Linked DNA regions of Chlorobaculum parvum NCIB 8327. The protein of the gene in region 2 interacts with the protein of the main gene of each other region in a pairwise test. Links are inferred from orthologs where the notes say so. Each region holds a gene or a part of one and is shown on either strand. Other genes may lie near its edges.

What was found.
Region 1: the proteins of CPAR_RS04020 (region 2) and dnaE interact in binary tests that used the Escherichia coli proteins (3 or more experiments, as listed by UniProt). The link is inferred for Chlorobaculum parvum NCIB 8327 from one-to-one orthologs.
Region 3: the proteins of CPAR_RS04020 (region 2) and cyoB interact in binary tests that used the Escherichia coli proteins (3 or more experiments, as listed by UniProt). The link is inferred for Chlorobaculum parvum NCIB 8327 from one-to-one orthologs.

What each region holds. Positions count from the first base shown.
Region 1 is NC_011027.1:942,222-952,382, forward strand. Bases 4,400-8,511 are described here. They hold dnaE (DNA polymerase III subunit alpha), read left to right. Parts: upstream 4,400-4,762; coding sequence 4,763-8,311; downstream 8,312-8,511. Other genes in these bases: CPAR_RS04440 (glycosyltransferase family 4 protein), read left to right, coding at 4,400-4,534; trxA (thioredoxin), read left to right, coding at 8,411-8,511. Also shown: CPAR_RS04430 (leucine-rich repeat domain-containing protein), read right to left, coding at 1-751; CPAR_RS04435 (glycoside hydrolase family 65 protein), read left to right, coding at 1,024-3,399; more of CPAR_RS04440, read left to right, coding at 3,416-4,399; more of trxA, read left to right, coding at 8,512-8,740; trxB (thioredoxin-disulfide reductase), read left to right, coding at 8,833-9,768; trpD (anthranilate phosphoribosyltransferase), read right to left, coding at 9,891-10,161. UniProt on the Escherichia coli protein: DNA polymerase III is a complex, multichain enzyme responsible for most of the replicative synthesis in bacteria. This DNA polymerase also exhibits 3' to 5' exonuclease activity. The alpha chain is the DNA polymerase catalytic subunit.
Region 2 is NC_011027.1:840,594-851,325, reverse strand. The notes cover bases 4,698-7,686. They hold CPAR_RS04020 (pyridoxal phosphate-dependent aminotransferase), read right to left. Parts: upstream 6,780-7,686; coding sequence 5,616-6,779; downstream 4,698-5,615. Other genes in these bases: CPAR_RS04010 (2Fe-2S iron-sulfur cluster-binding protein), read right to left, coding at 7,179-7,686; CPAR_RS04015 (hypothetical protein), read right to left, coding at 6,828-7,046; CPAR_RS04025 (CPXCG motif-containing cysteine-rich protein), read right to left, coding at 5,291-5,482. In the rest of the region: lysA (diaminopimelate decarboxylase), read right to left, coding at 1-624; rpmG (50S ribosomal protein L33), read left to right, coding at 777-959; CPAR_RS04035 (zinc ribbon domain-containing protein), read left to right, coding at 1,256-2,068; more of CPAR_RS04010, read right to left, coding at 7,687-7,880; rRNA maturation RNase YbeY, read right to left, coding at 8,129-8,554; GTPase HflX, read right to left, coding at 8,514-9,866; CPAR_RS03995 (phytoene/squalene synthase family protein), read left to right, coding at 10,091-10,732. UniProt on the Escherichia coli protein: Shows aminotransferase activity with methionine and histidine as substrates, and to a lesser extent also with phenylalanine.
Region 3 is NC_011027.1:956,907-967,600, reverse strand. What follows is about bases 4,718-7,668. They hold cyoB (cytochrome o ubiquinol oxidase subunit I), read right to left. Parts: upstream 7,214-7,668; coding sequence 5,222-7,213; downstream 4,718-5,221. Other genes in these bases: cyoA (ubiquinol oxidase subunit II), read right to left, coding at 7,215-7,668; cyoC (cytochrome o ubiquinol oxidase subunit III), read right to left, coding at 4,718-5,193. Outside these bases: CPAR_RS04540 (ATP-binding protein), read left to right, coding at 1-434; CPAR_RS04535 (NUDIX hydrolase), read left to right, coding at 434-856; CPAR_RS04530 (hypothetical protein), read right to left, coding at 847-1,212; CPAR_RS04525 (YeiH family protein), read left to right, coding at 1,449-2,381; CPAR_RS04520 (universal stress protein), read left to right, coding at 2,411-2,872; CPAR_RS04515 (hypothetical protein), read right to left, coding at 3,187-3,591; CPAR_RS04510 (hypothetical protein), read right to left, coding at 3,637-4,104; cyoD (cytochrome o ubiquinol oxidase subunit IV), read right to left, coding at 4,238-4,564; more of cyoC, read right to left, coding at 4,600-4,717; more of cyoA, read right to left, coding at 7,669-8,123; cyoE (heme o synthase), read left to right, coding at 8,460-9,317; CPAR_RS04480 (NAD(P)/FAD-dependent oxidoreductase), read right to left, coding at 9,386-10,663. UniProt on the Escherichia coli protein: Cytochrome bo(3) ubiquinol oxidase is the terminal enzyme in the aerobic respiratory chain of E.coli that predominates when cells are grown at high aeration.

The DNA.
Region 1 (10,161 bases), 100 kb from region 2 along the record:
GCGAAAGGTCGCTCACCAAGGTTTCCGAGCAGTAGAGCTCTTCGAGGTTGATGAGGCCTGCAATCGGTTCGAGGTCGCTGATTTCGGTGCTTGAAACCCAGAGCAGTTTCAGCGAGGTGATGTTGCGCAGCGGGTCGAGCGAAAGGAAATCGCAGTCGAACGCGTAGAGGCGCTTGAGCTGTCGGAGGTTCCTGAGCGGTTCGAGGCTTTCGATCGGGGTTTCATCACAGCGGACTTGTTGCAGGTTTTCCAACAGGCTGATCGGCGCGAGATTGTGGATTCGCGTGTTGTCGCAGCGCACACTCGTTACGTTCAGGAAGTCGAGCAGTTCCGTGTCGGACGGGTCACGCTGGAGTTTCAGGGTGTGCCTGACCACCTCTTTCCAATCGTTACTCAGCGCTTGATACCAGTCGTGGCGTTTTTGCGGCTCACGCAGCAGCACGGCCCGGGATGCTGCCAGCGCCTCCTCTTCGGCCGGAGTCAGCCGGTCTTTGAAGCCATGCCGCGGTGCAGTGTCTTCCGGCGAGAAGGTGACGGCCGGAGCTTTTCCGGTGTCGAGATGCTCGGCCAGGCAGCGAATGTACCAGTCAGCTTTTTTCTCCTCGATGATCCGGTAATGCTTTTCGAGATTCTGCTCGTCAAGGGTATTGATGTCTTCGAGAATATCGTTCTTGCATCGCGGACAGATCGCGTTATCCTGCGTCAACGGAAAGCCGCAGACAGGACACTTTTGGTAGATGTTTTGCTCCAAAGTGAGTGTGAGCTTGAGGGGTTGGTTGATGCTGAAATGTTTGCCTAAAATAAGAAAAAAACAGCCTCAAACCATAAACAGCCGGCTTTGATTGCTGGCGTTTTCATGGGGTTGAGTGCCCGGTCTTCGGCAAAAGGATGAACTATCAGACCCGTTTGCTTTGTTAATAAAAGTAAGGCGGGCCATTGAAGTTTGTGTGGTCATGTGCATTGGTAAGGTGTGTTGTGTGGACTTTTCCAGACAGTGGAATTCGTGAGGTATTGGGAGGAATTATGACCGGGCAAGCTTCATCAGGCGTTGAGCGTCTTGTTGCTGAAACGGACGCTCTGTTCGAACTTTCATCCAAAGAGTGGCTCCTGAGAAAAAAGGGGTTCAGGAAAGGTTCGAAGTCGATTCAGATCAACGAGACCTTGTTGACGGTCGGCAACGGTTACCTCAACATCAGGGGCAGCCTCGAAGAGCTTCCGCCCGGTCACTGTGGCGGCATGTACCTGTCCGGGATTTACGACAAATCGGAAGCCGATGTCGAAGAGCTGGTCAAGTGCCCGATGTGGACCGACGTCTCGGTCTGGTATGAGGATGAAAAGTTCTGCCTCTCATGCAGCCGCGCGCTGGAGCATGAGCAGGTGCTCGACATGAAAAAAGGCATCCTGCACCGCCGCACCACCTTCAAAAATTCACACGGAAAAATTCTCACCCTCGAAACCTCGCGGCTCGTGTTCATGCACGACGCTCATCGGGGCTACATGCGGGTGCGGATCACGCCGGTAAATTTTTCCGGGCAGATCAGGGTACTTTCGGGGCTGAACGGTGAGGTGTTCAATCGCGGATTTTTTCCGCACGAACAGTACAAGCACCTCCAGCTCGAAAAGATCGAGCGGGGCCGCAACTTCATGTACCTCGAAATGAAGACCCGCGAGCGCGGCATCCGCATCGCCGAGGCCGCGTCGTGGAAGATGATGAACGGTCAGGAGCGGAGGCGCCGCTGGGAGCCGAGGATTTACGGTGAGAAGTTTACCAGCGAAATCACCATCGACGCTTCGCAGGGGGAGTCCTACACCTTTGAAAAGCTCGCCGTCGTTATGACCAACCGCGATGTGCCGGTCGATCGTGCGAACAACATGATCCGGGAAGCGATCTGCAACCTCCGCTGCTACGTGCGTACCGGTGCGCCGGTCGAAATCAAACGGCATATCGATGTCTGGCGCAATCTGTGGAGTCGCGCCGACGTTCGGATTGAAGGCGATGATGCCGCCCAGCAGGCGCTTCGCTACAACATCTACCAGCTGCTCATCAACGGCCCGTCAAAGCCCGGCCCTATCGGAGCGAAATTCCTCAGCTCGGAGGGTTACATGGGCCACGTGTTCTGGGACACCGAAATTTTCATTTTGCCCTTCTACATCCACAATTTTCCGTCGATGGCGCGCAACATCTTGATGTACCGTTGCAACACCCTGCCCGGCGCGATCAGGAACGCCGAAAAGTCGGGTTACGATGGCGCGCGCTTCGCCTGGGAGTCGGCCACGACCGGCGAGGATGTGACGCCCCGTTTTGCCTCCAAGCTCGAAAAAACCATCAGGCTGATCTATACCGGCGCCGAGGAGGATCATATCGTGTCCGACGTTATTTACGGCGTGGAGCGCTACTTCCGGGTGACTGGCGACGAGAGTTTCCTCTTGCATTGCGGTCTGGAGATGGTGTTCCTGACGGCGCGGTTCTGGGCGAGCCGGGTGACGAAGGTGGGCGAGCATTATGAAATTCACAAGGTGATCGGGCCGGATGAATTTCACGAGCACGTCAACAACAACGCCTACACCAACTGGCTGGTCAAGTGGCATCTGCGGCTGGCGACCATGCTTTTCAGGCACGTCGGCAAGACGGCTCCGGAGGCGTTGCGAGAGCTTGCCGGAAAGATTTCGCTTGCTGATGATGAACCGGAACACTGGCTCGACATCAGCCGTCGCCTCAAGTTCACCCAGGATCCCGAGACAGGGCTGGTCGAGCAGTTCGACGGCTACTTCGACCTCAAAGATTATGTGATCGGCCATCCCGACCGCTTCGGTCATCCGGTGCTGCCTCCGGGCGTGAACTACCGGAATATCGGGCGCACCCGACTTATCAAACAGGCCGACGTGCTGCTCATGATGCTGCTCTTCCCGCACTGCTTCAGCGTCGAGGAAAAGAAGGTCAACTACGACTTTTACGAGCCGCGCACGGCGCACAAATCCTCCCTGAGCCACTGCACCTACGCCATGATGGGGCTGGCTGTTTCCGAGCGAGCCAACGCCTATCGCTATTTCATGAAAACTGCCCTGTTCGATCTCGAAAACCTGCACAACAATACCGAACTTGGCATTCATGCGGCCTCGGTCGGCGGAAGCTGGCAGGCGGTCATCCACGGATTCGCGGGCCTGACGCTCAAGTCCGACCGGATTGTGCTGACGCCGTGGCTGCCAAAAAAATGGAAGCGCCTGTCGTTCAGGGTGCGGTGGCGCGAACGCGATGTTCATCTCGATATCACTCACAGCGAGGTGTCGATAAGGATCGATGCTGTTTCGGATGTGACGCTGCCCTGCACGCTGTACGGCCAGAATTACAAGATCAGGACAAACAAGCCCTATACCCTTCAATACTGTCCGTCAAAATGACGAGGAGACCGCTTCCATGAAAAAGCTCAGAATTGCACAGATTTCTCCCCTGATCGAAAGCGTCCCGCCAAAGAAATATGGCGGCACGGAACGGGTGGTCTATTACCTGACCGAGGGGCTGGTTGAGCGTGGCCACGAGGTGACGCTCTTTGCATCCGGGGACTCCGTTACCAGCGCCCGCCTGATTGCGCCTGTGACACAAAGTCTCCGGCTCGGTCGCAAGATCCACTCGACCATCATCATGCACATGCTGATGCTCTCGAAGGTTTACGAAGAGATGGCGGGAGAGTTCGACATCATCCATTCGCATCTCGAATACCTCACTCTGCCTTATGCTACCCGCTTCCAGACTCCGACCGTGCTGACCATGCACGGACGGCTCGATGTTCCCGATTATGTCGATATTCTCAAGCGGTACGGCTCGATGGCCTGGGTTTCGATCAGTGACTCTCAGCGAGCGCCGGTGCCGGGCATTAACTGGGCGGGCACGGTCTATCACGGTTATCCGGAGGATCTTTTCGAGTTTAACCCCGATCCGGAAGATTACTTTCTCTACCTCGGTCGTTTTTCGGAGGAGAAGCGGCCCGATGAAGCGATCCGGCTGGCACGGGCGTGCAAAATTCACCTGAAGCTGGCCGCCAAGATCGACTCTGCCGACAAGGCCTATTTCAAGGCCAAGGTCGAGCCTCTTCTCGACAGCCCCTACATCGAGTACATCGGCGAGGTGAACGACCGCCGGAAAGGGGAGTTGCTCCGGAACGCCAAGGCGCTGCTCAACACCATCGACTGGCCCGAGCCTTTCGGGCTGGTGATGATCGAGGCGCTCGCCTGCGGCACGCCGGTGATCGTGCGGCGGTGCGGCTCCAGCCCGGAGGTCATTACCCACGGCGTCACCGGTTTTATCTGCGACAGCCAGCTCGATTTCATCAGGGCGATCCACAATATCGACTCGATTTCAAGGGCTGCATGCAGGCGCGAATTCGAACAGCGCTTCACCTTGCGTCACATGGTTGAAAAATATGAAACGCTCTATCGGAACGTCATCGCTGCTCCCTCCGCGCGCTCTTCGGTTCCTTCGCCTCCGCTTATCCTGAACGCGACCCAAGCGATGAAAAGACGCCGAACGTTTTTGTAACCTGTTGCTTGGGCTTTACTTGCCGTGGCGTTTTGGTTTGACGCACCTCGGTGTTCTTTTCAAAATGAACCGCAGGCACAGCTCGACAGCCTTTCGTGCCGCTCGCTGGTGGACACCCAATTTTGATCTTGCAGGAACGGCTCGAAAGGTTATAATGATGGGTGAAGCACCGGCACGGCGGATGATTCCCACGCCGTCCGGCGATTGCAACCAGTCAGGAAAAGTGCCTTGGAGTTCGTTCATCTTCACACCCACACCCACTACTCGATGCAGAGCAGCCCGATCTTTCCGGGCGAGCTTTTCGCGGCCTGCAAGAAGCAGGGCATGACGACCGTCGCCGTGACCGATTACGGCGCAATGTTCAACATGCCCGAGCTGTTCGGCCAGGCGGCGAAGGCAGAGGTGAAGCTGATCATGGGCTCGGAGATCTATCTTGCGGGCACCGACGCGCACGATACGGGCCGCCCGGCTACGCTCATCCTGCTCATCCGCAATGACATCGGCTATCGCAACATGTGCGTCATCCTGTCGCGGGCGGCGAGGGATGGTTTTTCAAACGGCTTGCCGCATGTGGATCGTTCAGTCCTCAAAGAGTGCAGTGAAGGGTTGACCTGCCTGTCGGCGGCTCATTCCGGGCAAATCGGCCGCACGCTGCTTGCGGGCAACGAAGCAGAAGCTGCGAAGCTGGCGGAGCAGTACCGTTCGCTTTTTGGCGAGCATTTCTACCTCGAACTTCAGAAGCACGGTGTGCCCTACGAGGAGCTGCTCGTGCCTGCCACGATCCGTCTTGCCGAACAGCTCGGCATTCCGCTGGTCGCGACCAACAATGTGCACTATCTCGATCGGCGCGACTCCGGTTGCTATCGGGCGATGATTGCCAACCGCACCAAGGAGCGGCTGAACAGCCAGAACCTGCAATGCCTGCCGGGCCACGAGAACTACTTCAAGTCGGCCTCGGAGATGTCCGCGCTCTTCGACAACTCGCACGACGAACTCAGCAACACTGTGAAGATCGCCGAGGCGTGCTCCTACAAGTTCGTCGATCAGGATCCGCATCTACCTAAGTTCCCGCTGCCGGAGGGCTTCGACAGCGAGAAGGGGTATCTGCGCCACCTGACCTGGGAGGGGGCGCGCAACAAGTACGGCGTGGAGGACGGTGCAATTCCGGAGGAGGTGAAGGAGCGCATCGAGCTGGAGCTTGGCGTCATCGAGAAGATGGGTTACAGCGCCTACTTCCTGATCGTCAGTGACCTTATCGCCGCTTCGCGCGAGATGGGCTACTCGGTCGGCCCCGGACGCGGCTCGGCGGCGGGCAGCATCATCGCCTACCTGACCGGCATCACCCGGATCGATCCGCTGAAGTACAAGCTGCTGTTCGAGCGCTTCCTGAATCCGGAGCGTATTTCGATGCCCGATATCGACATCGATTTTACACCGGTCGGCAAGCAGAAGGTTCTCGATTACACCGTGCAGAAGTACGGTGCGGAGAGCGTGGCGAAGGTGGTGGCTATCGGTACGCTCGGCGCGAAGGCGGCAATCCGCGATGCAGGGCGCGTGCTCGATGTGCCGCTCAAGGCAGTCGATCAGCTCGCCAAGCTGGTGCCCTCCAAACCGGGGACATCGCTCAAAGACGCTTTCAAGGAGGTCAAAGAGCTGAAACGGCTTGTCGATAGCGATCCGCAATACCAGCAGCTCATGCAGTACGCGCGGGCGATGGAAGGGCGTGCACGCAACGTCTCGATGCACGCGGGCGCGGTGGTCATCACCGATGGCGCGCTCGAAGAGCAGGTGCCGCTTTACGTCTCCAACAAGATCGAGACCGAGGAGCGCAAATACGCCGACGAGTTCGACCAGAATGACATCGACGGTACGAAGGCTGAAAGCAGCGACGAGAAGCAGGTCGTCACCCAGTTCGACAAGAACTGCATCGAGCAGGCGGGTCTGCTGAAAATCGACTACCTCGGCCTCGAAACCCTCGCCGTGATCGACGAAACCCTGCGGCTCATCAAGAAGCGGCACGGCATCGACATCGAACTCGAAAAGGTGCCGATGGACGACCGCCAGACCTTCCGCATCTTCCAGGAGGGCAAGATGGCCGGCATCTTCCAGTTTGAATCCTCCGGCATGCAGAGCTACATGACGCGGCTCCAGCCAACGACTATCGGCGACATCATCGCTATGAGCGCGCTTTACCGACCCGGCGCTCTGAACGCCGTCATCGACGAGCACCGCAACGCGGTCGATCTGTTTGTTGACCGCAAGCACGGGCGCGAGGAGATCGACTACATGCACCCGATGCTTGAGGAGATTCTCAAGGAGACCTACGGCGTCATCGTCTATCAGGAACAGGTGATGCAGATTTCGCAGGTGATGGGCCGCTTCTCGCTCGGCAAGGCGGACAACCTGCGCAAGGCGATGGGCAAGAAGAATCCGGCGCTGATGCAGAAGTTCAAGGAGGAGTTCGTGCAGGGTGCCGTCAGCATCGATGTCAACGAGGCTCTGGCAACGCGCATCTTCGACCTGATGGCCGAGTTCGCGGGTTATGGTTTCAACAAGAGCCACTCGGCGGCATACGGCGTGCTGGCCTACTGGACGGGCTACCTGAAGGCGCACTACACCATCGAGTTCGTCACGGCGATCCTGAACAGCGAGATTGGCGACACCGAGCGCATGAAGCACCTGACCGACGAGGCCAAAGGGTTCGGTATCTTCACCCTGCCGCCCTCGATCAACCAGAGCGATGCGCTCTTCTCGGTTGACGAGCACAAGGGCAAGCCCTGCATCCGCGTCGGCTTGTCGGCTATCAAGCAGGTTGGTAATGGGGCAAGGGCTGTTGTTGCGGCTCGTCTGCGCCGTGACGGCAAGCCGTTCGCCAATCTGTTTGATCTGACTGCTTCGGTCGATCTGCGAGCTATGAACCGCAAGGCGCTCGAATGCCTCATTCAGGCCGGAGCGCTCGACGAGATCGATCCCAACCGCGGCAAGCTGCTGGCAAACGTGGACAAGGCCATCAAGTTCGGGCAGATTCAGAACAAAGCGGTCACGCTGGGCCAGGGCGGCTTTTTCAACGACGACTTCAGCAACGAACAGGCCGGAATCTACTACCCGGAGCTGGACAACGGCGAGCCCATGCCGGAGAGCGAAAAGCTCCAGCACGAAAAGCGGCTTGTCGGTTTCTACCTCAGCCACCACCCGCTTGATCGTTACCGGCGTGACTGGGAGGCCTTTGCCAACCTCACGCTCGACATGCGCGAGGTGACCCCCTCGAAGCTCTACAAGACGATCGGAGTGATCGTTTCGGTCAAGCCCTATCAGGATCGTAAGGGCAAACAGATGCTGTTTGGCGTGCTCGAAGACTTCACCGGCAAGGCTGATTTTACCGTGTTTGCAAGCGTTTACGAGCAGTATCGCCACATGCTTCAGCCCGACGAAGCGGTGATGCTTAGCGCTGAGGCTGAAGCGCGGGACGGCAGCCTGAAGCTGCTGGTTCGCGAGGTCGCACCGCTCAAAAAGGTGCGTTCCGCCCTGATCAAAAAGGTGATGTTGCGCATCGATGCCGACGATCCCTCGCAGCTCGAAAAGCTCAAAGAAGTACGCGAGCTGTTCGAGAAGCACAAGGGGGAAACACCGGTCGATTTCGAGCTTCGGGCCACAGTAGGAGCGAAAATCGAAATGCTGAAGGTTTTTGCGCGTAACACGCCGATTGAGCCCGATGACGAGACACTCAACCAGCTCGAAGAGATTCTCGGGCCAGATAATGTGAAAATAACCGGATAGAATTTCAGCACTTGTTGCCAAGTTCTGATTTATTCAGTTATATTGGCATAGAGTAACAGTGTTTCTCTTATCAATTGTTAACCCTTATCGTTAGATCTTATGAGCGGAAAATATTTTGTGGCTACTGATCAGAATTTCCAGTCTGATATCATCAACTCTGATAAAGTGGCTCTCGTTGATTTCTGGGCTTCCTGGTGTGGCCCGTGCATGATGCTCGGCCCGGTTATCGAAGAGCTTGCCGGTGATTACGAAGGCAAGGCCGTCATCGCCAAACTCAACGTCGATGAGAACCCCAACACGGCAGCACAGTTCGGTATTCGCAGCATTCCTACCATGCTGATCTTCAAAGGCGGACAGGTTGTTGACCAGATGGTCGGCGCTCTTCCCAAGAACATGATCGCAAAGAAGATCGACGAGTACCTCGCCTGATTTTCCTTCCGTTTTTTTCTTCAACTATCCCGGCTTCATGCCGGGATAGTTATATCTAAGCATACCCCAACACATCTTCCCGGAGATCAACGATGGATAAAGACATCAGGGACGTCGTCATCATCGGAACCGGCCCTGCCGGATACACTGCGGCCATTTATACCGGAAGAGCCAACCTCAAGCCGCTGGTTATCGAAGGCCACCAGCCCGGCGGTCAGCTCATGATTACCACCGACATCGAGAACTTTCCCGGTTTCCCGGAAGGCATTCCCGGTCCGGAGTTGATGGGCAGAATGCGTGAGCAGGCTGCGCGCTTCGGTGTCGAATTCAAGTTCGGCAGTGTTACCGAGGCCGATGTTTCGCGCAGTCCGTTCAGCCTTACGCTCGATGACGGCAGCGAAATTCTTGCCAGGACGATCATCATCGCGACCGGTGCCAACGCCAAGTGGCTCGGCATCGAGTCCGAAGAGACCTACCGCGGACGCGGCGTATCGGCCTGCGCGACCTGTGACGGCTTTTTCTTCCGCAACTGCCGCGTGTTCGTTGTCGGTGGCGGCGATACGGCGATGGAAGAGGCGCTCTACCTGACCAAGTTCGCTTCGGAAGTGGTACTGGTGCATCGCCGCGAAGAGTTCCGTGCTTCCAAGATCATGAGCCTTCGCGCCAGTAAGAACGAGAAGATCACCACCATGCTCAACGAGGTGGTCGATGAAATTCTCGGTGACGGCATGAAGGTGACCGGCATTCGTCTCAAGAACGTCAAGACCGGCGAACTGACCGAGCACGCCTGCGACGGCGTTTTTGTCGCCATCGGCCACGAGCCGAACGCAAAGCTCTTCCAAGGCCAGCTCGACATGGACGATTACGGTTATATCCTGACCAAACCGCACTCGACTGAAACCAGCGTCAAGGGTGTCTTCGCCTGTGGCGACGTGCAGGACTTCACCTATCGCCAGGCGGTGACGGCTGTCGGCACCGGTTGCATGTCGGCGATCGAAGCCGAGCGTTTCCTGGAGTCGATCAGGTAACGGTCAAACTTGCTGCTTTTTGAAAGGCACCGGGGCTGTTGAGGTTCTGGTGCCTTTTTGCGTTGGGGTGGAATGGACGAGAAGGGCAACCGCAAGGGTTGCCCCCTACAAGTACAGGTCATTCAGCATTCGGCGAGGGCGTCGGTGCCCTGGTATTCGAGCATCGCTTCGAGTTTTTCCCAGGCTTTGCCTGATTCGAGCGCCTCGCAGGCCATGTCGGTTGCCTTTCGGTAGTCTTTGGCCATGCCTGCAATGTAGAGCGCGGCGGCGGCGTTCATGCAGAAGAAGTCCGCGGCGGCTCCTCCGCGTTTGCCTTGCAGCACTTCCAGCACCACGGAGGCATTTTCCTCACCGCTTTTCATGCTCGCGATCTGTTCCAGCGGCACCTGTTTC
Region 2 (10,732 bases):
GAAAATCTGCGAGCCGATGTGCATGTCGAGACCGTGAAGCTCAAGGTTCGTTAATGCTTTAAACAAGTCGAACACCTCGGCCAGCCCGGCCTCGTCGATGCCGAACTTCTCCTTACTGTCGCCCGTGGTGATGTAGGGATGGGTCTCGGCGGTCACGTTGGGAGTAACCCTGACGCCGACCTGTGCGACCTTGCCAAGGCGAGCAGCCACACGATTGATCGCCTTGAGCTCGGCAGTCGACTCGGCCTTGATCATCATCACGCCCGAGTTCAGGCCATACTCGATCTCCTCCTCGGTTTTACCAACTCCAGCCATGATGATTTTCTCGGCAGGTACGCCGGCTTTCAGTGCACGATAGAGTTCACCTCCGGAATTGACGTCGCATCCGCAACCTTCGGCAGCAAGCGTGCGGATAACCTCAAGATTGAAGTTAGCCTTGACTGAATAACAGGTGAAATGCGGAAGAGCGGCAAATGCCTCCTCGAAGGCCCGGTACTGGCTGATCAGGCTCTGGCGGCTGGTCACGAACAGTGGCGTGCCGTACTGCCGGGCAAGTTCGTCAAGCTTTAGAGATTCACATGAAAGGGTTCCGTCGGAGTATGAAAAAAAGTGACTGTCGAGCACGATGCGCTGGTAATTTGATGGTTCATTGGCGATTAGAAGGAACATAATAGCCTTTCTTCATTCCTGAAACAAAAAAACAGCAGACCTTGCATAATAGGAGTCCAAGGTGTATATTCGTTGCTCATTTAATAATCAACTGATCGACGCTACTGATGGCAAAAGGAAAAGAGAACAGGATCATTGTGACGCTTGAGTGCACCGAAGCTAAAAAGGAAGGCAAACCGGTCTCAAGATACACCACGACCAAGAACAAAAAGAACACCACGGAGCGACTCATACTCAAGAAGTACAATCCGAATCTCAAGAGGCACACCGAGCACAAAGAGATCAAGTAATTAGCATAATCGTCGAAAAGAACTTATCTTTCCAAGTAAGGCTTTTTGACAATTTGCAATGCCCGAATGGCGGAATTGGTAGACGCACTCGTTTCAGGGGCGAGCGCCGAGAGGTGTAGGAGTTCGAATCTCCTTTCGGGCACCAACTACCTGCAAAAGTTACATGTGCAAGAGGATCAGGGTTAAGAATATCACGACGTCTCCTGTTACAGAGAACTAATTTGAAATACTGGGGTAAGCACCTTCGATGGAGGTGCTTTTTTTTTCCTTTTTTTACAATCTAAACCGGTGCAGTAGTGGATCATACTAAAATCAATCTCATCGTTCGCCTTCAGCACATCGACAATCAGATCGAGGAGATCATGAGCCTGCAGAAAGGCCTTCCGGAAGAGATTTCTGCGCTCGAAGAGGATTTGGCCTTCACGATTCGCCAGATCGAGGCTCGCAAAAAAATCACCGAAGATCATCTGAAACTCCGTGAGCGGCTGAACGGGCTCATTAACGACTGCAAGGAAAAAATCAAATCGTTCAAGGATAAGCAGACTCAGGCGCGCAACAACAAGGAGTATGATGCGCTGTCAAAGCAGATCGAATACGAAGAAAAAGAGATCGCGCAGTGCGAAATCCAGCTTCAGGACATTTCGCAGGCCGAGCACCATGCAACAGAACTGCAGAACAAAGGTCGCGAACTGATTGCCGAGAACCGTTACGACGAGATTTCCGAAGAGATGATGCCTGACGATGTGCTTCAGCAGCAGATGTCGGATCTGAGCGAGCAGGTCAAACTCAAAAAAGAGGAGCTGGAGAGCATCGAGGTCGAAACAGCCGAAGAGGTTGCTCAACTCAGGGAAAGCCTTGATAAACAGCGAGCCGTCGTAACCAAGGAAGCCAAGCGCCTGCTCGATAAATACGACCACCTCAAAAGCGGTACGCTGCAAAACGCTGTGGTCAAGCTGGATCGCCAAGCCTGCTCTGGCTGCAACACCAGGGTTCCGACCAACCGCCACACCCTGATCGTGCAGGGCGGTTTTTACGTTTGCGAATCGTGTGGCCGCATCGTGGTTCACGAGCGCCTGTTCGACGAGGCTGCCAACGAAGACAGCAAGTAATATTTTTTGTCAGAACGGCCGAACGGAATAACTCTGTTCGGCTGTTCTCTTTTTTCACTCCCCGCATGGGGAGCACTGTTCATCTTTAAAGCTGAAACCGCAAGTGTGCAGTCGCTGTATGGCTTGACGCTGTGCAGAGGAAAGTCCGAACTTCACAGGGCAGGGTGCCGGTCGAGAACCTGGTTCAAGGCCGGGGGCAGCGGTGCAAACCGTCTGTCACAGAGAGTGCAACAGAAAGCAAACCGCCCCGGCTCCGGCCGGAGTAAGGGTGAAAAGGCGGTGTAAGAGACCACCAGGTGCGTCAGCAATGCCGTACGCTATGAAAACCTCCCCGAAGCAAGGCCAAATATGGAAGCTTTTTCCGCAAGGAAAGAAGGGTTGCCCGCCCAACGTTTCCGGGTAGGCCGCATCAGATAAATGACTGCAGCTTCATCACTCGATGATGATTCACAGAATTCGGCTTACAGCTTCGGTTTCAGCTTTTTTCTTTCCTGCTTTTTCGCTGCTCCATTTCCGTTCTCGAGCACGTACCTGACTTTATCCAGCAGGACTGGCACCGCGAACGGCTTCTGCAGAAAAGTCAGCCCCTCATTCATGATGCCTTGACTTGAAATGATGTCTTTGGCATACCCGGACATGTAAATCACCCTGATCGACGGAATAATCTCCTGAATTTTTTCATACAGAACGCGTCCATTCATGCCTCGCATGACCAGATCGGTCAGAAGCAAATCCGGAATAAATCCATCCTTCACAATCAGTGCAAGCGCCTCTTCCCCGCCTTCGGCTTCCCGAATGGTAAAACCGGCTTCATCAAGAGTCTGGACAACAAACTTTCGTACCAGCTCGTCATCTTCGACAACCAGCACTTTGGCGCCGCCGTCCACATGATTCACGAACTCTTCAGCAGCAGGAATTTCCTGAACATCACTGTGCTGAATTGGCAATAAGATCTTGAAACACGTACCCTCACCACGCTCGCTGCCAACCTGGATAATGCCACCATGCTGGCGAACAATGCCATAAACGGTCGAGAGTCCCAACCCGGTGCCTTTGCCCTTGGGCTTGGTGGTATAAAAAGGCTCGAACAGATGACTCAGCGTCTTTTGATCCATCCCCTCTCCGGTATCACGAACCGTCAGCAAGGCATAGGAGCCTGCGGCCAGACCTTCGAAATATTTCTCCTCCCCTTTTTTGATCACCAGCAGCGAGGACTCCATAATCAGTTCGCCCCCCGCCGGCATGGCATCTTCGGCGTTAACGGCAAGGTTCATGATGATCTGTTCGAGCTGGCTGGCATCCCCGCGCATGGGAAGCGGTTGCTCATGCAGATGGTAGCGAATGTCGATGTCGGCCCGGATGGTTCGCCGCAAAAGCTGCTCGAAGTCCCGGATCACTTCGTTCAGATCAACGGTTCTGAACTCAAGCGACTGGCGGCTGCTGAAGGCCAGAAGCTGCCGGACAAGTTCACGAGATTTGAGGGCGGCGTGATGGATGACTTCGACATACTGCTTGCTCTTTTCGGGTTCACGGATGCGCTTCAACAGCATCTCGGAGTAGCCGAGAATCGGGGTCAGGAGATTGTTCAGATCATGCGCGATGCCACCGGCAAGCCGACCGATCGATTCGATTTTCTGCGACTGATAGAGCTGCTGTTCAAGCTCGGCACGCTCCTTTTCAGCTTTTTTCCGGCGCCTGATGTCACGGAGGAAAACCAGCGCTCCAGGCTTACCGGAAAAGGTAAACGGCACGGCGGAGGCCTCGACCTCAACGGTAGAACCATCCAGACGCAAAAGCCGCTCTTCGATCGCAGGAGCAGACTGGCGAAGCTCGTTGAGCCTGCGCATTCTGGTATCGACCAGCTCGCGGCAATCGGGATGAATCATGTCAAGAACCTTGCGCCCGAGCAGCTCATCAGGAGTCGAGGCTCCGAACAGAGTGAGCGCGCGGTTGTTCAGATAACTGAAACACTCGCTGGTCTGAATGAAGATGGCGTCCGGCGCCGACTCCACTACCGAACGGAACCGCTCCTCGCTTTCGCGCAGGGCCGATTGCGATTTGAGCCGTCCGGTAATATCCTGCACGGTGGCAACCCTGTACATAAGCTGCCCGTCATCTCCCCGGACGCTGACCACATCCATCTGCGCGGGAAAAGCGCTGCCATCCGGCCGTTGCATTCTCGCCTGGTAACTGATAAATCCCGTACGGTCAACGGTTCTGATATTGTTCATTACCGTTTCACGATCTTCAGGAACATAGAGACTCGCAATCCTGACCCCCTCGATCTCACTGACCGGCCGACCACACAGGCGAGCAAACGCCTCGTTGCAGGCAAGCACCTGGTTGGTCTGCGGCAACCCTATGGCGATGCCGTGAGCACAAAGCCTGAATGCATCGGCCCAGAGACGGGTCTGCTTCTCCTGCTCGATTCGCTCGGTAATGTCTCTCGTAACAGCATAAATCACCCCTTCTTCAAGCGGCGTGCTATTCCATTCAAACCATCGATACGAGCCGTCGCTGGCCCGGTAACGATTCACAAAATTCAGCGAACGCTGACCATCCAGTATTTTTTCAATTTCAGCCCAGGTGACCTTGATATCGTCGGGATGAATCAGTTTGAGGAATGGCGTGGAAAGAAGCTCCTGTTCGGAATAACCGAGCGTTTTCTGCCATGCCTTGTTGATTTTGGTGAAGTGCCCGTTGGAGGAGGCGATACACACCATATCCGGCGTGAGATTGAACAGTCTGTCGAACTCGAGCTCAGCCTTTTTTCTGCGACTGATATCCCTTGCCATGCACAGAATGGCCGTGACCTGACCGGAAGCATCGAACACCGGGGTCTTCTTCACCCGGAACCAGACCCGGCCTTTCGGGCCGGCAATTACCCTGTCTTTTTCCAGATGCTGCCGGGTTTTCAGGACTTCAGCATCCTGACCGGCGCACAAAACCGCATCCTCAGGAGAGAGCAGCTCCTCATCATTTTTGCCGATAATCTCATCTGCCCTCATGCCAAGAAAACGGCAGAACGCCTGGTTGACGCTACGGTAACGGAAGTTCGCGTCTTTCAGAACTAAAAGATCCGGAGTGGCTTCGAGCAGCGCATCCATGAAGCTGCGCTGCTCGACCAGTTCGTCCTGAAGCTTTTCGTTGAGCTGCTTGGCCTCTTCAAGCTCACGGCGAAGGCTTAGCAACTCCTGCTCTCGGGAATTTTCGAAAGGCTGGTCAGACATCCTCTCCCTGGGTCATTGCGGTCACGGTGCCATCCTCGGCGACATCGATCACAAGGCTTACCGGACGGCAGCAGATTTCACAATCCTCGATATACTCCTGATGCTCGACCGAACATTCGACAAGCACCTCAAAACTCTGGCCGCAGTAGGGACACTGCACGGTAACGCTCTGTTCATACTCCATAACTGCCTCGCTCTTCCATGTGTTACAAAATTCAATCGGCAGGGCTGCGTGCTCTACCAGAGGCCACGGCCCTGCTTCTTTGTGTAAAACAACCGCTGCCTCGGAGAGGTTTCGCAACCGCTTGAAAAATGGTTCAGAGCGTTCGAAGTTTTTGCAGTTTTTCACAAGCCTCGTCCAGCACCGACTGCTCTTTGGCGAAGCAGAAGCGGACAAGATTCTCACCACCTGTGCCGTGAAAAAACGCCGAACCGGGTACCGATGCGACACCGGTATGATGGAGAATATGCATCGCCCGCTCCCGGGCCGTTTCGCCCGGCAAGCCGTCCGTGTTTGCAAGCACGTAGTAAGCTCCTTCGGGGATGAACGGATCGAGACCGGCCTCGGAAAGCGCCGCGCAGAAGCGGTTGCGCTTGGCTTCATACTCGGCTGAAAGCCCGTGGTAATAGCTATCGTCGAGGCTGCGAAGCCCGAGGGTGACGCCAGCCTGAAGCGGCGACGGCGCGCAGACGTAGCAAAGATCGTTGAAGTAGCCAATCGCGCCGGCCCAGCGCGCATCGCACATGGCGTAGCCGATGCGCCAGCCCGTGATGCTGAAGGTTTTGGAGAGGCCTGACACGGTAATCGTCCGTTCTCTCATGCCGGGCAAGGTGGCCATCGAGACATGCGCACGTCCGTCAAAGACGAAATGTTCGTACATCTCGTCGGTCAGCACAAACAGATCGTGACGAATGGCAAACTCCGCCAGAAGCGAAAGCTCCTCGCGCGAGAAGACCTTGCCGGAGGGGTTGGCGGGGGTGTTGATCAGAATAGCTTTGGTGTTCGGTGTCACCGCTGCTTCGAGCGCTTCGAGCGCAAACGACCAGTGAGGCGGATCGAGCGGCACGAACACCGGCACGGCCTCGACCGCTCGAAGCGTCGAAACGTGGTACCCATAAAACGGCTCGAACACCAGCACCTCGTCACCGCGATTGAGCAGGGTCTGAAACGCGCAGTACATCGCACCGGTCGCGCCAGCCGAAATCACGACTTCGCGCTCAGGGTCGAGTTCCATGCCGCTGAATCGCCGTTGCTTATCAGCGATTGCCTGGCGAAGCTCGTGCAAACCAGCGTAATGGGTGTAGATGTTGGGCCCCTGCATGACGGCATCGGCCGCTCCACGCAGCACTTCCGGCGGCACCGGCGTATCGCAGATTCCCTGCGAAAGGTTGATGCCCCCGATCCGGGCGCACTCGAGCGACATGGTACGGATATCGGACTGCATCACCAGATCGCAGCGATCGGCAAGGTTCAGGCTCATGAGATGGATACGTTCAAGGGTGAAAAAACAAGCTGGCCGACCCGCACATCAATAACTGGAAAACTGCCGGAACAGGTCGGAAAATATCTCCATGCCGCCAAACAGAAGCATCAGAATCGCAACAAAAGCAAACATCACAGCCCAAATAATCAGAAGCGCTGGAATGCTTGCGAGAGCCAGCTTGACCAGAAAAATCACCATGGAACCGAACGGCATTTTGATGTCGGTCACGACCACATTCCTGTTGTTACCGGTATTCACATCCATCTACGGGCCTCCTTGTGTTTTTTCGATGATTAACTGGTTATCGGACGCTGAGCGGCAGCGGTTTTTCACTACAAAACAAACTCCCCCGGCTCATCACCGGGGGAGTAAAAAAGAATGTAACCGTAAATACGGTCAGGCTTTAGGCTTCGGCTGAACAGTGATCGTCACCTTTTCAAGCGCTTCAGTCGATTCCTTCTTGGCTGGCAGGAAAGGAAGCTGGAACGGAAGCTGCGGCAGTGAAATCGGCAACTGGATCTGCGAAAGCGAAACCGGAAGCTGCGGCAGTTTGCCGATCACGTCCATGATCTGATCCTTGAACGGGATGGGAAGGTTCTGCGGAAGCTGCTGAACGGTTTCGACAACCAGACCTGCAGCGCCCTGCACGGACTCCATCAGATCGCCAAGCGCTTCCTTGCCGCCCATCTCACCACGCTGTATGCGGCCAATGAAGTTCTGGACGCCCGGCACGATCTGCTGCGCGGTGTCTTTGCCCATATCAGCGGCATATCCAATAAGCTGGAACGGGTTGCTGAACACCATGCGGCGCACCTCTTCCGGACGGGACAGCACCTTCACCGTACCCTCTTTGGCAAGCGTAGCCTGGCAGGCCATGCGACCACCGGCAGCGATCTGGCGCGGAGAAAGGAACGCTTTTTCGACATCGGTCAGCGGGCCGAGGCAGTCTGCGCCCTCCTGAACGGTAACGTAGCAAGCCTGGCAAAGGCCGTGGCCGCCACAAACATAACCCACATGGGCATGATTCAGCCTGGCAGCCTTGCCGACGGTTTCGCCGACGGTCGCCTGAGCTGTTTTGTCGTTAATGATGAGATTCATTGGTGTAGTGATTGATCGTTTGAATGCCATGCCCGTGCATAGCCATCACCAAACAGCGTGACGGCAGAAAAGTACTTCGATGCAAGGGGTGTTATGAGGGGAATTTAATGAAAAAATTCGATCTCTGATGCAAACATCGTGTGTCATGGCGAGCTACCTGACCGCAAAATCGTATGACAGGAATGAAAGGATTAAAACGACGACATTCGATAACGATTTCGATCTGGATTTGGATGAACGGATTACCGTCAATGATTCGATGCTCCGCGAATTCGGTCCAGATACAAATCCTCCCGGCGACTCATTGCGATTCGAAGCTCGGGGGTTTCGTCGTCGTAGCCCATGAGGTGCAGAGCGGAGTGGATGGTGACGCGAAGCAATTCATCCTCAAACATGACGCCAAAGCGGCGAGCGTTGGACTCAATGACGTCGAGGGAGATGTAAAACTCCCCTTCCACCTCCCCGCCTTCGTTGTAGCCGAAGGTGATGGTGTCGGTGGCGTAGTCGTGGTTGAGAAAGTCGCGGTTGATGCGACGGATCATTTTATTGCCGCAGTAGATAGCTTCGATGGAACCGACCTTGCCACCCTCTTCGCCGATCACCAGTTGGATGGCTTCGGCGAGGAGCGCTTCGTCAATCGTGCGTTTCGTGGTGTTGAAAATTTGCAGCGGCATGGTTTTTCAATGCGGACGCCTTGAGCATGGCGTCGATCTGTTTGAGGTTGTTGCGGTGCACGCGGATGGTGAGCAGCACATCCTCATCGACGTGCTTTTTGTCGATCACCTCGGCGTGGTCGTAGAGGTAGCCGATCAGCTTGTAGTTCGAGACGTGCGTGCGCACCTTGCGCTGCTTGTAGTCGCGGGCGACGTAGTTGGCGATAGTTTCCTTCAGCACCGTGAGGTTCAGTCCGCGCGCGGCGGAGATGAACACCGCGTCGGGATACTTGCCGCGCAGGCCGGTCAGCACCGCCGGGTCTTCGAGCGCGTCGATCTTGTTGAACACCTCGATGATGTGGTCGTGCTTGACTCCGATCTCCTTGAGCGTCTCGCGCACCACCTGCATGTGCTCCTCGAAAGCCGGATGGCTCACGTCGATGACGTGCAGGAGAAAGTCGGCCTGCAACACCTCGTCAAGCGTGGATTTGAAACTCTCGACCAGCGTATGCGGCAGCTTGCGGATGAAGCCGACCGTGTCGGAGAGCAGCACGAGCTTGTTGATCCTGAGTTCGAGCCGCCGGGTTTTGGTGTCGAGCGTCGCGAACAGGCGGTTCTCGGCGTAGGCCTCCGCTTCCGGGCAGAGCGCGTTCATGAGCGTCGATTTGCCCGCGTTGGTGTAGCCTACCAGCGCCACGCGCGGCACGGTGGTGCGACCACGGGTCTGGGTGTCGTGCTGAAGCGAGACGGCGCGGAGTTTCTTTTTGAGCGAAGCGATGCGATTGCGCACCAGTCGCCGGTCGGTCTCGATCTGCGTTTCGCCAGGACCTTTGGTGCCGATGCCGCCCTTCTGCTTTGAGAGGTGCGTCCACGCGCCGGAAAGCCGTGGCAGGAGATATTCAAGCTGCGCCAGCTCCACCTGCGTGCGGGCCTGCGCGGATTTGGCTCGGAGGGCAAATATTTGCAGGATGAGACCCGTTCGGTCGATCACCTTGCACTTGAGGATGCGTTCGAGGTTGCGCACCTGCACCGGCGTGAGGTCGTCGTCGAAAATGACGATGTCGATCGACTCCGTCTCGACCAGCGCGGCCAGTTCTTCAGCTTTGCCGCTGCCGATACAGGTGGCTGTATCGAGCTGCTTCTTTTCCTGAATGATGGTACTGACGACGTCGGCTCCCGCCGTATCGGCAAGAAAAGCCAGTTCGTCGAGGTACTCTTCGACAAGATGTCTCGGAATATCGGGCGAGGAGGTAATGCCGACAAGTACAGCACGCTCTCTCGGTTCAGCGGATGGAATGGGTATCAAATGGATCTTCTCGTAATAGTAATTCACACTACGGAGGCTCGCACCATGCGAAGACGGACACCTCCTGCGCTCTTGCTATATTAAAGCCTTTAGGTTATTTTGCCGTCACGTTATGACAACGTATTCCGGCCACAGAAAGTTACATATTTTCGCTTCTCCGGCACACAAAAACATGACCGAAGGAGCGTATCGGCGATGATGCCCGACAGGCAAGTTGCGGTATCTGGACAGGCAAAATCGATGAACGTTTTATGAACTACAGCTACAACGGACAGACAGTACTTCACGACGCAGGCCAACCACTGTCGCTCCCGAACGCCTACGACTACTGCCGCCAGATCGCCAAGCACCACGCCAAAACCTTCTACCTCGCCACGAAGTTTCTGCCCAAACGCCAGCAGAATCCGATCTTCGCCATGTACGCCCTGTTGCGCACGGTGGATGATCTGGTCGATCTGGCCGAGGACAAGCTGAGCAACGGCCAGTTGACGCGCGAGGAGCTCAACGATTCGATTGAGGATTGGAAGACGCGCCTCCGCGCCTGCTACGACGGCAAGCCGAGCAACGACCCGATTTTGATGGCGTGGCAGGACACGTTGCGCCACTACAGGATTCCCATCGAACTGCCGCTCGACCTGATCGACGGCGTGGCGATGGACATCGATTTCCAGACCTTCGAGACCTTCGACGAGCTGTACGTCTACTGCTACAAGGTCGCCTCGGTGGTCGGGCTGATGACGGTCGAAATCTTCGGCTATAAAGATAAAGCCGCCCTCCAGCACGCCATCGACCTCGGCATCGCCATGCAGCTCACCAACATCCTGCGCGACATCGGCGAAGACATTGACCGCAACCGTATCTATTTGCCGCTCGAAGATTTGCGTCGCTTCAAC
Region 3 (10,694 bases), 120 kb from region 2 along the record:
ACGAAGCCGACGCGCTCTTCGGCAAACGCACCGACATCCGCGACGCGCACGACAAATACGCCAATCAGGAGACCGCCTACCTCTTGCAACGCATCGAGAGCCATAACGGGCTGATTATCCTCGCCTCCAACAAGCGCGGCAACCTCGACGAAGCCTTTTCGCGGCGCTTCCAGAGCATCATCAACTTCCCCATGCCCAAAGCCGACGACCGCCACACGCTCTGGATGAACACCCTGCCGGAGCAACTGAAAATCGACGAACAGATCGACTGGCACTCCATCGCCTCGCGCTACGAACTCTCCGGCGCGGGCATTCTGAACATCGTGCACTACTGCGCCCTCGAATCGCTGGCAGCACCGGAACGCACCCTCGACAACACACGCCTCGAACAGGCGATCCTGCGAGAGTTCATCAAGGAAGGCAAGGTGGTGTGATGAAACGATCCGGTGCGAGCATCATCCTGCAAAACAGCCGCAACGAAGTGCTGCTCTTTCTGCGCGACGACAAGCCGGACATACCGTACCCCAACTTTTGGGACTTGCCCGGCGGCCATGTGGAAGATGATGAAACTCCGGAAATGTGCATCCGGCGGGAGATGCTGGAGGAGATCGAAACCGACGTTTCTGACTGCCGACGTCATGCCGTCTACGACTTCCCTGACCGGATCGAGTGCCTCTTTTTCATGGAGTTTGAAGCTGAAACCGACACCATTCCGCTACACGAAGGCCAGCGACTGCAATGGTTTACGGAAACGGAAATTCCGTGGAACCGGCTAGCCTACGGCTTCGATCTCGTCCTTCGAGACTTCTTCGCAGGACGAAAAAGATCGGACGACGACACCCCGCCTTACTCCTGATCTTTACCGGAGGTGATGAAGCAGGTGTACTCGCCACTCCCCTCCTGTCGATCGACGTGTTCGTGCAGCGCCTGAAGCAGCCGGTCGATCTCCGCAAGCAGATGGCGGTGATTGAACGCCAGCGACACGAGGAACAGCGGAAAGGAGATGTGCTCCCGCCGCAGCTTCCGAAGCACGTTACCCATCGCCAAAGTCATCATCGAAAAACAATGCCGGTCATCCGCCCTCCGCTCCTCCGATTCAACCGCCTTCCGATCACCCTCCGTCAGATAGCGGCACGAAAACATGAAATCGCCATTTTCCCGCCACTCGACGTGAATGCTCGACGGCTTGGGCTTGTTCGATGATGGTTCCATGATACGTCACGTTGGTTATTCCGCCTGTTGGAATAGATAACATCCTCATCGGCAGCAAACCACCCGCAGAGTGCAACAAGCCTGCAAAATCGTGCCGGAACGGATGAACAGACAACAAACGTTCACGCCTCATTCAATAACTTCATATTATGATAAATAACGATTAACGATTGGCTTTGCTGTACATTTTTCGGCACTTTATAACCGGTTCACAACAAAAAATTTATGAGGTGCCAATGAACAACGAGAACATACAAAAAGCGATATTCTGGATTCTGCTAGCGGCAAGCTGCATTCCGCTGGTTCATGCGCCGATGGCGCTGGTGGCGGGCATCGTGTTCGGTATAGCTGTCGGTAATCCGTGGGGCAAGTCGGTCTCGGTGTGGACCAAGCGTCTGCTCCAGATCTCGGTGGTCGGTCTTGGCTTCGGCATGAACCTGCCGGTGCTGATCGCTACTGGCAAGAGCGCCTTCCTCTACACCGCCGTCAGCATTGCCCTGACGATGGGTATCGGCCTCTTGCTCGGCAAGCTCTTCAAGACCCCGAAGCAGACCTCGACGCTCATTTCGTTCGGCACGGCCATCTGCGGTGGCAGCGCGATTGCAGCCATGGCTCCGGTCATCAAGGCCGAGTCTGAGGAGACCGGCGTGGCGCTGGCCACCATCTTTACGCTCAACTCGCTGGCACTCATACTCTTTCCGCCGCTCGGCCACCTGCTGAACATGACGCAGGAGCAGTTCGGCATCTGGTCGGCGCTGGCCATTCACGATACCAGCAGCGTGGTCGGCGCGGCCTCGGCCTTCGGCGCCGTGGCGCTTGGCATCGGCACCACCGTCAAGCTCACCCGCGCGCTCTGGATCATGCCTTCAGCACTGATTGGCTCATGGCTGAACAAAGCAGGCGGCAAAGTCAGCATCCCGCTTTTTATCATCGGCTTCGTGCTCGCCGCGGTCATCAAGACGTTGCTCCCGCAGTTCGATACTGTCTGGCACGGCGTCAACAGCGTAGCCAAGCAGAGCCTCGTCGTCACCCTCTTCATGATCGGCAGCGGCCTGACCCGCGAAGTGCTCGCCAAAACCGGCATCAAGCCGCTCGCTCAGGGTGTAAGCCTGTGGGTCATCGTCTCGGCCATCAGCTGCCTGGCAATCATGCAGGGGCTGATTCATTGATGAATTCTGGATCAATAAACACAACCACCATGGAACCGTTCAATACCATTCTTGCGGCTGTCGATTTTTCGGAGAACTCCGATCACGCGTTCGAGTATGCGCTGACGATGGCAAAAAAATTTGACGCTCATCTCGTCGTGCTGCACGTGGTGAGCGAACAGGTCGATGTCGATCTGCGCACCTATTACGGCTCTACGATTCCGTTCGAGAAGCTTGAAGAGGATGTGATGAGCGCGGCGGAAGGAATGATGAGCGACTTCTGCTCAAGGAAACTCGGCGACTACGAGAACTACTCGACCGTCACCGCCGGCGGCCAGCCCTACAAGGAGATTCTGAACACGGCAAAAGAGCAGCAGGCAAACCTGATCGTACTCGGCACCCACGGCAGAACAGGCATCGACCACATGATTTTCGGCAGCACCGCCGAACGAGTCGTCCGACTCTCAGACACCCCCGTCATGACCATCCGCACGCACAAGTCGGGACATTAAACCGGAAATTCATGGGCGCTTTAGCAAAAGCAGGAAGCGCCCTCGTGGAGTCATGAGGTTTGAGGATTCTCACGCAGGGCAATAATTTTCTCAACCTTGACGTCAGCGATTTTTCGAGCTCCCTCCATGAAATACCCGCGCGTTCCAACTGAAATGCATGCATTTAATTTCAGAGTGCGAGTAAAGACGATAACTCAACTCGGAGTCGGCTTTGTATCCTCAGATTTTCTCGTACGTTCAGCTGTTAGGATGTAACGCCAAGAGAGAGAAGGCTTTCAGTTCGAAATAAGCTTACAAGCTGATTGAGCACCTTGTCATACGATTTCATAGTACGCATTCTCCTTAAACTCGAAGCTCTCAGAACCTAACCCTGCCAAAGACAACCGCTCTTTGAATTCAGGCTCCGAACCTTGATCGCCTTCCCAGCAGCAAAAGATCTCGATGTTCGCACCATCGCTCATCAGTTCGCCCAGATAGCGCACGAGTGAATCGTAATTGGCTTGTACCAGCAATAACTCTTCGCCAGATGCGCCTTCTTTGAAAAAACCGCAGCCGCACCCCTGGTGAGAGCCCACATAGACTACATTCTGGTTCCGAAACTGCTTTTTCACGAGCAGTTCATCGTCAATGATCGGCACCACATTGAAGCGAGGAGCCGCATCATTCCACTCAACAAGCGGAATTGGCTTATTACTGGCGAGATAGACAGCAAGGCACATTTTCAAGCATAATGCTCGGCATAACCGACGTTATTTAGACCACGATCATGGCTTGCTAAAAAGGCGGGCAAAATAACCCTTGCGCCAGTAGGCCGCCAAGCGCTCCGCGCTAAGGAAGTACTTCTGAACGGCAACCGAGTGAGAGCGTTCGACATCTTGCCAGAAGGAAGCAGGTGCGACAAAAAGCGAGTAGCCGTCACCCGTCATTGGTGTGAACTGACGAATCTCGAAGTCGGGACATAGCGCACGATTTAGCGAGGCAATAAGGTCTTCTTGTCTGGTTTTGAGCTGCACTTCAATCGGACTTGAACCTCGACCTCCCGCGTGAAGCAGAAACCCGCCGTCTTTTGCCTCAGAGCGAAGATAACCTTTTGGCAAGAAGGGCTCGACTGCGGCAATAAGCTCTAACAATCCGTCTCGCCAATCGATGACTGCACAATTGTCGCTGTCGCCAAACTGCTCAATGGCAGCTTGCTCCCCATCGAGCACACGTAAAAGTAGCGCCTTGTCCATTTTCCTATTGAAAACCGCTTACGATAAACACACAAGCAAATCATAAGCAAAATACAGTATCTCACTACGACCAAATCTTTCCCCTCTCGATCACAATCCACTCCGAACCCGCATGCAGCATTGTTTCTTTACCTCACATCATTCGCGAGTTCAATGTGTGTATTACCCAGATGGTTCCGGCGATGAAGATGAACAGCAACAGCGCGGTAAACGATATCGTTATTACGTTCCAGCGCTGGGATTTTGAGCTGTCGAGGTGTAGGAAATAGTAGAGATGGACGGCTATTTGCGCGGCGGCAGCTGCGAAAAGACCGATGACAGCAATCTGTTTCGGAACGACACCGGTCAGAACCAGACTGAATGAAATGATTGTCAGGACAACGGCGAGAATAAAACCGGTAATGTAGTTTTTATACGAAACGTGTTCGGTAGCCGTGTTTTCGATATGAGTCTGTTCCACTGTTGTGATTCCGGTTTTAATGTTTTATGACATCATTAGAGCAATTGCCACAAGTAAACAACGGTAAAGACGCCTACCCAGACTATATCCAGAAAGTGCCAGAACAGACTCAGGCGCATCAGGCGGGAGCGGACTCCAGCGGTAAATCCTTTTGTCATCACCTGAATCATCATCACGGCCATCCACAGCAAGCCGAAACTTACGTGCGTGCCATGTGTGCCGACGAGGGCAAAAAAGGATGATAAAAATCCGCTGTTCGCCGGGCCGTGTCCAGCCATAATCAATCCATGAAATTCGTGAATCTCCATCACCACGAATCCCGCGCCCAAAAGAAAAGCGACCACCAGCCCGGTCAATACTGCGCGTCTCTTTTCCTTTTGCATTGCCACCATGCCGAATCCGTAGGCAACGCTGCTGGTCAAGAGCAGCATTGTTTCCCCAAAAAGATAGGGCAGGTCAAAGAGCTGTTTCGGACCGGGGCCACCAGCGTAGTTCTGGCCCAGCACAATAAACGTGGCGAACAGGATCGCAAAAATCACAAGATCACTCATCAGGTAAATCCAGAAACCGAGCATCTGCATGTCGAGACGGTCGGGTTCTTTCCACTCTGCCAGATATGTTGAATCCATACTGTTTTGCATTGAACGCTCCGTTTTATCAACTATTCCCTGAATCTTGCGCTGCGGCCAAAGCCCGGAATCGTTCCTCTTCGATGCGCTGCACTTCGTGCGCGGGGATCACATATTCCGTGTCGTCTGTGACGGCGCTCATGATGACGGTGCCGATGATGCCAGCCATGCTCAACGCGGCCAGCCACCAGATGTACCAGACCATCGCAAAGCCGAAGGTGAGGGCCAATGCGCAGATAATCACGCCATGCGGGCGGTTTTTCGGCATACGAATGTCATGATACTTTTCGGGTCGCTGGTAGGCGACGCCGCGCTCTTTTCTGTCCCAGAAGTCGTCGATGTTCTGGACTGTCGGAATAACGGCAAAGTTATATTCGGCTGGTGGCGAGGATGTTGCCCACTCCAGCGTACGTCCGCCCCACGGGTCTCCGGTTACATCAACATTGTCTTTCCGGTTTTTGATGCTGACGATGAACTGGATTATCAGAGAGAGGATGCCAAATGCAATGAACACTGCGCCAGCGAGCGCTACAATCAGCAACGGGTGCCAGGCCAGGTTGGAGTAGTGAGACATGCGCCGAGGCATTCCCATGAACCCGAGGATATAGAGCGGCATAAAAGCGACTAAAAAACCGATAAACCAGCCCCAGAAAGCACGCTTTCCCCATTTTTCATCCAAGCGGAACCCGAATGCTTTGGGGAACCAGTACTGAATGCCCGCGAAATAGCCGAACAGTGCGCCGGGAATAAGCATGTTGTGGAAGTGCGCAATCAGAAAAACGCTGTTGTGGAACACGAAATCGGCGGGCGGGATCGACAACAGCACGCCGGTCATGCCACCAAGCACGAAGATCGTCAGAAAGCCCATCGTCCAGTACATCGGCACGCTGAAGGTAATCCGCCCGCGGTACATCGTAAACAGCCAGTCGTACACCTTGACGCCGGTCGGAATGGCGATCAGCATGGTGGTAATTCCGAAGAAGACGTTGACTTCTGGAGTATTGCCCATCGTAAAGAAGTGATGAAGCCAGACCGTGAAGGAGAGGAACATGATGGCAACCGTGGCATAGACCAGCGATTTGTAGCCAAACAGTTTTTTTCTGGAGAAGGTCGCCACCACTTCGGAAAAAACTCCGAAGGCCGGGAGAATGAGGATATAGACCTCCGGATGGCCCCACATCCAGAAAAGGTTGTTCCACAACATCATATTTCCGCCCAGATCATTGGTGTAGAAATGCATGCCGAGGTAACGATCCAGAGCCAGAAGGAAAAGGGCGGCTGTCAGCACAGGGAACGACAAAATCATGAGAACATTGGTGGTCAGCGCGGTCCAGACGAAAAGCGGCAGGCGCATGAAAGTGAGGCCCGGAGCGCGCATTTTTATGATCGTCACCAGGAAGTTGATACCCGTCAGGGTGGAGCCTACGCCGGAGATTTGCAGCGCCCACATCCAATAATCGACGCCCGTGCCGGGGTTGAATTGCTTCTCGAAAAGAGGCGCGATGCCCGACCAGCCCGCGGTGGTGAACTGGCCGACGCCGAGTGAAATCATGACGAGGAATGCGCCCGCTATGGTCAAGCCGAGGCTTATGGAGTTCATGAGCGGAAAAGCGACATCACGCGCGCCGATCTGCTGGGGGATGACGATGTTCATCAGTCCGGTCAAAAAGGGCATCAGCACGAACACAATCATGATGGTGCCGTGCGAGCCGAAAATCTGGTCGAAGTGGGGCGGCGGCAGGAATCCCGGGTTCGCGCCCGCCGCCATAGCTTGTTGCAAACGCATGAGCATGGCATCCGAAAATCCGCGTACCAGCATCACGCTCGCGAGAACAATGTACATGATGCCGATTTTCTTGTGGTCGAGGCTGGTGAGCCATTCGTTCCACAAAAATGACCACTTCCTGAACCAGGTGAGCAGTCCGATAATGACAGCCGCCAGCACCAGAGAGCCATAAACCGCGTTCATGATGATGGCGTCATTGAGCGGTATGTCGGAGAGCGATAGTTTGCCAAGCATATTATTCATGCGCCTTTCCGTTGGGTTGCGTCATTGATTTCATCGCGCCATCCGCGCCCATCCAGCCGGTAAATTGACCGACGATGTGGTCGAACAAACCGGGCACAACCGGCGAGTAAACCGTCACAGGATGATTGCTGTTGGGTTCGGCCAGCGCTTTGTATTCCGCCATGCTCAAGGCGTTCGCGGTTTGCCGAGCGTTCTGCACCCAAACCTGAAATTCTTCCGGCGTTTTTACGATTGTTTTGAAATGCATGGTGGCATACCCCTTGCCACTGAACTCCCGGTTGTGCCCATCAAAAGTGCCGGTTTCATCCGCCAGGAGATGTAACTGCGTCTGCATTCCGGCCATGGCGTACATCTGGCTTCCTAACTGGGGAACATAGAACGAGGTCATGACCGTCGCGGAGGTGAGCCGGAAATTGAGCGGCGTATGGGCCGGAAGCACAAGCTCGTTGACCGTGGCGATGTTGTAATCGGGATAGATGAAAAGCCAGTTCCAGTCCAGCGATACCACCTCGACCCGCAGCGGTTTGGCTTCGGCGGCAATCGGCTTGTACGGATCGAGCCGGAAGGTGCCAGTCCAGGTCAGCCAGGAGAGAAACGCGACAATGATGACGGGAACCAGCCAGACGATCAGTTCGACTTTGATGGAATTTGCCCAGTTTGGCTTGTAGGTGGCTTTGTCGTTAGAGGCTCTGTACCGGATGGCAAATCCGATTGCCATGACCAGAACCGGAATCACGACAATCAGCATCAGCCCGAAAGCCGTGTAGATAAGGAGGGCTTCATCGCGAGCGACAGGGCCTTTTGGCTGAAAGACCACCATCTTGTTGCACCCTGTCAGGATAAATGACGTAAAAAATAGACTGAATGCCTTGAACAAGGCGTAAGCATTATTTTTTCTCATTATCCCCCTTTCGCCAGTTATTAAATCAGGGCATAATCCTGAACGCTGAAAAATAGCGGCAGTCGTTTTGCGCTCTGCATAAGACTTGCCAGCGCGCCTTCATTGCCAGGCTCCAATTCAGTGTCAGGCATTGTTTTATTAGACGAATCTCATTGGATGAAAAATAAGAGATTACGTCATTACTGCAATAAACGTCATTTCCTGCCAAATTGGCGTATCTTTACATAAAGTAGCAAAAAGAAAGAGAAGGAGTCTTTCGGTGAGGCTGGGGCTCGGTGAATTTTTCTACACTTTCTTGTGCTATTTGATTCATCGCAAAAGAAGAAGGGTATTTCGATGCATCAGCTCTTTGCCTATATACAGTTGACAAAGCCACGCATTACGATTCTGGTCATCATGACCACCGTTGCCGGCTACCTGTTTGCCGGAGGCACGACCGTGCTGGATGCCAAGCTGTTTTACCTTGTCGCAGGATCGGTGGCGGCATGCTCCGGTTCCGCCGTACTCAACCAGTACCTGGAGCGCGACTTCGACGCCAGAATGGAGCATACCCGTGACCGGCCGATACCGGCGGGGGTGGTGCAACCGGTTCATGCCCTGAATTTCGGCATCCTTCTCGTGCTCGCTGGCGTAACCGTCGCAGGCTTGATGGTGAATCTCTTGAGTGCCTTCCTGATTCTGTTGACCGCTTTTATCTATATCGTCATCTACACGCCGATGAAAAGGGTGAGCTGGCTAAGCACGAGCCTCGGCGCGGTTTCCGGCGCTATACCACCTGTCACCGGATGGGCCGCAGCTACAGGGACAATCGGCTCCGGCGCGTGGATACTTTTTTTGATTCTGTTCCTGTGGCAGCATCCCCATTTTTACTCCGTCGCCTGGATGTATCGCAACGATTACCGCACCGGTGGATTCAAAATACTCTCGGCAATCGATTCAAGGGGGAACAGGATATTCAAACACATTCTCGCTTCTACACTGCTCCTTGTGCTCGCCTCTTTTCTTCCATACCTTTTCGGCTTGTCAGGTTTACGCTTCGGCATCAGCTCGTTACTTCTCGGAATCATTCCGGTCATGGTCAGCGTGCAGCTGTTTTTCTCGCGCTCCGACAGGGATACCCGCCGGGTTTTCAGAGCTACCCTTGCCTACCTGCCGGTGCTTTTGACGCTGATCGTTCTGGGCAGTTTTTTTTAGTGCGCTTCCGCAAACCGATGCTGGCTGCGGAAGCGCGCTTTGAAAAGTCCCCGGATGCGGACGCGCGATCACAAAATCTTGTCGCCCATCCAGGAGCCCATCTTCCACTGCCAGTACGGCACCTTGCCGCCCATCGCGAAGTAGGAGGTTTTGAAGGCGACCTTCAGGTCGTAGTAGAGCTTACCCATCTTCAGAATTTCGATGTCGCCGCCGTACCAGACGTTCGAGTGGATGTAAAAGGCCTTGCCGTCGCCCATGTCGCCGTAGCAGATCACCTCCGGGCTGTACAGCTCGCTGTCGGCTTCTTCATCGCTGAGCGCACCGAGATCGCGGGCCAGTTGCCGCGCGACGATGTAGGACTGGTGGTGGCCGATGGAGCCGAGCTTCGGTACCGTGCAGGCCGCGGCGTCACCGGCGGCATACACTTCGGGATAGTCTGGATTTTTTAGCTGCTTGTTGGTGATAACGAACCCCTTTTCGTCGCAGATCGGCAGCCCTTTCAGAAATTCGTGCGGCACCCAGTCCGGGAAGATGATCTTCAGCTCGGCCTCGATGGACTCGCCGTTGGCGAACTCGATGCCATCCTTGCCGATCTGCTTGATGTCTTCGAGCTTGTTCTTGTAGCCGAACCCCATGCCGCCCGCGATTTCAAGCAATTGCCCAACGATTTTCTTGCCCGCGTCTTCGGCGATCAGATCGGCGGGGGTGAAGATCGTCACCTTCTGCGGCCCGCCCATTTCATGATGCTTCAGCCACGAAGCGAGCGACAGCGCCATTTCGACCGGCGGTCCCTCGCAGGCGGCTTTGGCCATCGGCACGAAGTCGAGCTTGCCTTTCGTTCCCTGATGGAATCGAGCCGAGCCGATCGCGATCGGGCCGCCCTTGTAGCCGCCCTCGTGCAGGTAGTGGCGGAGCTTGTTGCCGTAAAAACCGTCCGATACGGTGTGGCCATGCTCGGCGAAGCCGTCGATCTTGTCAAACGCGAGTCGGTTGCCGAGGGCGATGACCAGGTAGTCGTAGGTGAGCACATCGGTTGTCGCGCCAGGCCGTTCGGTCGGCTGGATGGTCACTTTTTTGCTCTCGACGTCGATGTCGAGAACCTCGGCCTGGATGAAGCGGGTTTCGTCCTTGTCAAGCACCGGAGCCAGCGGGAGTTGCATGCTGCTGTCCGGATTTTTGTTTTCGAGAATTTCAATCGGGATGTTGGGAATGAAAAGCAGGTACGACCGTTTATCGACCACGGTGACCGATGCGTCTTCGGGCTTCACATGGTCACGGATGTGGCGGGCAACCTGCAATCCGGCAAAGTTGCCGCCAAGAATCAAGACATGCGGTTTCGTTTTCATCGTGTCAATCCTCCCGAGTTGTTGTTGCAGA